2 linked regions of the Undibacterium sp. 5I1 genome follow. The protein of the gene in region 2 interacts with the protein of the main gene of each other region in a pairwise test. Links are inferred from orthologs where the notes say so. Each region holds a gene or a part of one and is shown on either strand. Other genes may lie near its edges.

What was found.
Region 1: the proteins of odhB (region 2) and lpdA interact in binary tests that used the Escherichia coli proteins (3 or more experiments, as listed by UniProt). The link is inferred for Undibacterium sp. 5I1 from one-to-one orthologs.

Annotation. Positions count from the first base shown.
Region 1 is NZ_JAVIWI010000001.1:1,703,548-1,706,794, reverse strand. Bases 87-3,006 are described here. They hold lpdA (dihydrolipoyl dehydrogenase), read left to right. Parts: upstream 87-431; coding sequence 432-2,582; downstream 2,583-3,006. Other genes in these bases: RGU72_RS07605 (IS30 family transposase), read right to left, coding at 2,893-3,006; aceF (dihydrolipoyllysine-residue acetyltransferase), read left to right, coding at 87-418. Also shown: more of aceF, read left to right, coding at 1-86; more of RGU72_RS07605, read right to left, coding at 3,007-3,247. UniProt on the Escherichia coli protein: Lipoamide dehydrogenase is a component of the glycine cleavage system as well as of the alpha-ketoacid dehydrogenase complexes.
Region 2 is NZ_JAVIWI010000001.1:1,502,194-1,505,309, forward strand. The notes cover bases 48-2,836. They hold odhB (2-oxoglutarate dehydrogenase complex dihydrolipoyllysine-residue succinyltransferase), read right to left. Parts: upstream 2,182-2,836; coding sequence 913-2,181; downstream 48-912. Other genes in these bases: lpdA (dihydrolipoyl dehydrogenase), read right to left, coding at 48-536; RGU72_RS06720 (PspC domain-containing protein), read right to left, coding at 576-911; RGU72_RS06730 (2-oxoglutarate dehydrogenase E1 component), read right to left, coding at 2,287-2,836. Outside these bases: more of lpdA, read right to left, coding at 1-47; more of RGU72_RS06730, read right to left, coding at 2,837-3,116. UniProt on the Escherichia coli protein: E2 component of the 2-oxoglutarate dehydrogenase (OGDH) complex which catalyzes the second step in the conversion of 2-oxoglutarate to succinyl-CoA and CO(2).

The sequences.
Region 1 (3,247 bases), 200 kb from region 2 along the record:
GTATTACAACATCGGTTTTGCAGCTGATACGCCAAACGGATTGGTTGTTCCTGTGATCAAAAATGCAGACCAAAAAACTTTGTCGCAAATCGCTGTCGAGATGGGTGAGTTGTCTGCACAAGCGCGTGACGGCAAGCTGAAGCCAGCTGATATGCAAGGCGCTACTTTTACGATTTCGTCTTTGGGCGGGATTGGTGGTACGGCATTTACACCTATCATCAACGCACCGGAAGTCGCTATTTTGGGATTGTCTAAATCGACGATTAAACCAGTGTGGGACGGCAAGCAATTTATTCCACGCTTGATGTTGCCTTTATCCCTGTCCTACGATCATCGCGTCATTGATGGCGCAATGGCTGCCAAGTTCACCGCGTATTTAGCCGATGTTTTGGCTGATCTGCGTAAAACCTTGCTGTGAGCGGAGAAAATACATGAGCACAATTGAGGTCAAAGTACCTGATATCGGTGATTTTAAAGAAGTAGAAATTATCGAATTACTGGTTAAAGTGGGCGATACGATTAAGGTCGATCAATCCCTGATTACGGTCGAATCGGACAAAGCGAGTATGGAGATTCCCTCCACGCACGCCGGTGTCATCAAGGAATTAAAAATCAAAGTGGGCGACAAAGTAGCAGAAGGAAGTATGCTGCTGGTGTTGGAGGCAGCAGGTGCAGCAGAAGTTGCAGCGCCAGTAACCCAAGCCGCTCCTGCCACTCCAGCTGCTCCTGCAGCCGCTGTCAGCGCTCCAGTAATACCAACAGCACCATCAGCACCAACGGCGTCCAGCATCGTAGAAGTTAAAGTCCCAGACATTGGTGATTTTAAAGAAGTAGAAGTCATCGAATTGATGGTCAAAGTGGGTGACAGCATCAAAGTTGATCAATCACTGATCACGGTAGAGTCGGACAAAGCCAGTATGGAAATTCCATCCAGCCACGCTGGCGTGGTCAAAGAAATTAAAATCAAAGTCGGTGACAAAGTTGCCGAAGGTGCTTTGTTATTACTGGTAGAAGCCGCAGGCCAAGTGTCTAGCGCAAGTGCATCTGCGGCCGCGCCAGCATCAGTATCTGCACCAGTTGCTGCACAGGTGGCGTCCGCCGCCGCTCCTGTCGTCTCCGCCGTCCCCGCACCAATCGCATCCAGCTACACCGGTAAAGTGGATGTGGAATGCGACATGATGGTTTTAGGCGCAGGTCCCGGTGGTTATTCAGCCGCTTTCCGTTCTGCTGATCTTGGGATGAATACAGTGCTGGTAGAACGCTATGCAGCCCTTGGCGGTGTTTGCCTGAATGTCGGTTGTATTCCGTCCAAAGCCTTGCTGCACGTCGCCGCTGTGATTGATGAGACCGCCTCGATGGCAGTGCATGGCGTGACTTTTGCCAAACCTGTGATCGACATTGATAAATTGCGTGGCTACAAAGAAAGCGTCATCAAAAAAATGACGACAGGTTTGTCTGGCATGGCTAAAGCCCGCAAAGTCAATGTAGTACAAGGTACAGGTCAATTCGTCAGCCCGAATCATATTGAAGTCACTGCCGCTGATGGATCTAAGAAAACTGTTCAGTTCAAACAAGCCATCATTGCAGCTGGTTCGTCGGTGGTGAACTTACCCTTTGTTCCGGCTGATCCACGTATCGTTGATAGCACCGGCGCTTTGGAATTGCGTCAGGTGCCTAAACGTATGTTGGTAATTGGCGGCGGTATCATCGGCTTAGAAATGGCAACCGTGTATTCCACATTAGGCGCACGTATCGATGTCGTTGAAATGATGGACGGCCTGATGCAAGGCGCAGACCGCGACATGGTAAAGGTCTGGCAAAAGTTCAACGAAAAACGTTTCGACAATATCATGTTGAAAACAAAAACCGTTGCGGTTGAAGCGCTTCCAGAAGGTATCAAAGTCAGCTTTGAAGCAGCAGAGGCCGGCGTGGCTGCACCAGCGTCACAAATTTACGATCTGGTGTTGGTGGCAGTTGGCCGCAGTCCTAACGGTAAAAAAATCGCTGCCGATAAAGCAGGTGTTAGCGTCACCGACCGCGGCTTTATCAACGTGGATAAGCAAATGCGCACTAACGTTCCGCATATTTTTGCGATTGGCGATCTGGTCGGTCAGCCTATGCTGGCACACAAAGCGGTACATGAAGCGCATGTTGCTGCAGAAGCCGCCTCCGGTGAGAAAGCCTATTTTGATGCGAGCGTGATTCCTTCTGTTGCCTACACCGATCCAGAAATCGCCTGGGTCGGTATTACAGAAGACGAAGCTAAAGCTAAAGGCATTAAGCTTGAAAAAGGCCATTTCCCTTGGGCAGCCTCGGGCCGCGCAGTCGCCAATGGACGTGATGAAGGTTTTACCAAATTGTTATTTGATGCAGAAACCAAACGCATTGTAGGTGGCGGTATTGTTGGCACGCATGCAGGCGATATGATCGGCGAAATCGCATTGGCAATTGAAATGGGCGCAGATGCAGTTGATATCGGCAAAACGATACATCCGCATCCGACCTTGGGTGAGTCTATCGGGATGGCTGCCGAAGTCTACAAAGGCGTCTGTACTGATTTGCCGCCTATGCGCAAAAAGTAATTAGTTGTTATCAGTAGGACTTACGCAAAATCGCCCCGGCTGCGTTGTAGCTCCTAGCTGTGCTACAGTACTATCTTCGTCGCTACGCCTTGCCGGGACAATTTTGCGTAAGTCCTAATAGTTGAATTGGTCCAAAAAAGCTCTTGGTGCACGTTAGCACCAAGAGCTTTTTTTCGTGCTTAAACTTGCTATTTGGGTGTTGATATCGGGCAGGATTTAATCACATTTATTATTCCCATAGAATATACTCACCATCAGTATGTTTTAATCGTCCAAATAATATTTGGACAATAAGACATGGCGGATTCAGCTACGAAGAGCAACGGGAGGTAAGTTTTAGGGGGAGTATATCCAAATTATAAAAAACCTCAAACGGCGTTCGATAGCCGAGGCATTTCCTAGGGCGATGATTGAGTTGATTGACTGCCCGTTGCAACTGGGCTTGAGTGATTTCCTTGAAGTTGGTGTTCTTTGGAAAGTAGTATCGTAATAAGCCGTTCGTGTTCTCGTTGAGCCCCCGCTCCCAGGAATGATACGGATGAGCGAAGTACACTTGGGCTTGCAGATGTGCTGCGATGGACTCATGCCCTGCAAACTCCCTGCCATTATCGAACGTGATGGTATGGCAGTGCTGCTGATGTGGCGTGAGCAGTTGCTCGATGCTG
Region 2 (3,116 bases):
AACTCTAAGGCGCCAGTGTTGGACAGAATCAATTCTTCATCAAACTCCGCACCCGGCAAAGCACGTGCATTAGAACCCGTCGCCAGAACGATATGCTTGCCAACGATGCTCTCTTCTGTTTTACCTACGACTTTGATTTCATAGCCGCCTTCAACTGCCTTGGTAAAAGACCCGTGACCGTGGAAAAACGTTACTTTGTTCTTCTTAAAGAGATACACAATACCGTCATTATTTTGCTTAACGATGGTGTTCTTACGTGCCAGCATTTGGCCGATGTTAAGCGCCAGGCCTTTGACTTCGATACCATGATCTGCAAAGGAATGGCCGGCATGCTCATAATGCTCGGATGATTGCAGCAAAGCTTTGGAAGGAATGCAACCAACATTGGTGCAGGTGCCGCCTAATGCTGGCGTACCTTTATCAGTACTCCATGCATCGATACATGCGGTGGAAAAACCGAGCTGTGCTGCACGGATCGCTGCTATATAGCCGCCAGGGCCGCCGCCGATAACGACGACATCAAATTGTTTACTCATGAATATTTTCCTGATGTGTTCAGATTGTGTTCGCTCTATTTATTCTTCTTCCGGGATAAATATCCATGCAAGGATATAAGCCACCAGACCAGAACCAAAATAGAAAGTGAACATAACGAAAAGCAAACGCCAGATCCAGGATTCGACTCCGGTAAGTTTGCCAAGACCACCACAAATGCCACCTAGCCATTGATCTTTTCTGGACCGGCGGAACTGATTTAATTGATTGATCGTTTGATCAGTGCCAGACCATGATTGTTCAGCACTTTCATTCGACGCCAGCAACTTAGCCTTGGCTTGCGCGAATTCGGCATCAGTCAGTGCGCCCGACTGATGCAGTTCGTGCAGACGTTTGATTTCGTCAGCGAAGTTCATATTACAGATCTAGCAACAAGCGAGCTGGATCTTCCAATGCTTCTTTCATTGCGACCAAACCTAAAACTGCTTCGCGACCATCAATGATACGGTGGTCGTAAGACATCGCAAGATAGTTCATCGGGCGGATTACAATTTGACCATTTTCAACAACAGCACGGTCTTTAGTTGCATGCACACCTAAGATTGCGGATTGCGGTGGATTAATAATCGGTGTGGACAACATCGATCCAAAAGTACCACCGTTGGAGATGGAGAACGTACCGCCAGTCAAATCTTCCAGTGTCAGTTTGCCGTCTTTGGCTTTGGCACCAAATTCACCAATTTTCTTCTCAATCTCAGCAATCGACATTTGATCCGCATTACGCAAGATAGGTACTACTAAACCACGTGGGGAACCGACTGCAATACCGATATCAAAATAGCCGTGGTACACGATGTCATTGCCATCAACAGAAGCATTAATAACCGGATATTTTTTCAAAGCAGCAACGGCAGCTTTAACGAAGAAAGACATAAAACCCAGTTTAACGCCATGTTCTTTTTCAAATTTGTCTTTGTACTTATTGCGCAATTCCATAACTGGTGCCATGTTGACTTCATTGAAGGTCGTCAAAATCGCATTCATCGATTGAGATTGCAACAAGCGCTCTGCAATACGGGCGCGCAAACGGCTCATTGGCACGCGCTCTTCAGGGCGATCACCTAAGTTCATTGCCGGCGCATTGACTTGCTGCAAAGCTGGCTTGCTTGCAACTGGTGCTGCGATTGGCGCAACTACTGGTGCAGTCGCTGTAACGGCAGGTTTTGCAACTGCGGCTAAGGCGTCGCCTTTGGTAACGCGACCGTCTTTGCCTGTGCCATCAATTGCACTGGCAGACATATTGTTTTCAGACAAAATTTTTGCAGCAGCTGGCATTGCAACACCAGCAGATTTAGCAGCAAGACTATTGATTGCATCAGTTACTGGATCAGTTGTTAAAGCAACTGGGAGTGCGGTGACTTGGAGCGGACTAACCTTGGCAGATGCGTCAGTATCCAAAATAGCAATGATTTCACCAGCAACCACGGTACTACCGTCTGGTTTGATGATTTGAGTAATAATACCGGCCTCTGGTGCAGGTAACTCCAGAACAACTTTGTCCGTTTCTACATCAATCAAGTTCTCGTCACGTTCGACGGATTCACCAACTTTTTTATGCCATGTGAGCAAAGTTGCCTCTGCAACTGACTCGGATAATTGCGGTACTTTTACTTCGATAATTGCCATGTTTTTTCTCCGTTTCGGATATCTGTTGGGCGCAGCAGCTTCTGCTGCGCCACGGATCACTAATTGATTTATGCGTAATGAATACGCACAGTCAATACAAGATCGTTATTTAGTCAGGACGTAGCCTTTGAGTTTAGAAAATGCCGTATCCAGCAATGCTTTTTGTTGTGCGTAGTGCTTGTCGTAGTAACCTACAGCAGGCGATGCGCTAGCTGGACGACCGGCATATGCCAGTTTTTGACCTTCATCCAGACTTTCAAAAATATTGTGCTGAATCTGGAACCAAGGTCCCTGATTTTGCGGCTCATCTTGTGCCCAAACCAACTCAGCCAATTGTGGGAATTTTTTCAACTCAGCTGAGAAGCTCTTATGTGGGAACGGATATAACTGCTCCACACGGATAATCGCCGTATCAGTCTGACCACGCTCTTTACGTGCGTTGACCAGATCATAGTAAACCTTGCCTGAACAAGCGATCACACGCTTCACTTTTTTGGCATCGATCTTGTCATCCACTTCGCCAATCACTGTATGGAAACTACCTTTTGCTAATTCAGACAACGGAGAACCCGCATCTTTATTACGCAGCAAGGACTTCGGCGTCATGATGACCAAAGGCTTACGGAACTGACGGATCATCTGACGACGCAAGAGATGGAAAATTTGCGCAGCATTCGTCGGCTGAACCACTTGCATATTATTGTCAGCGCACAACTGTAAGAAGCGTTCAGGACGTGCAGATGAATGCTCTGGACCTTGGCCTTCGTAACCATGCGGCAACATCAGCACCAAACCAGAAGCACGACCCCATTTTACTTCACCGGAGCTGATGAATTGATCGATAACAACTTGAGCACCGTTAGCGAAATCGCCGAATTGTGCTTCCCAGATTGTCAATGTATTTGGTTCTGCAGTGGAATAACCATATTCAAATG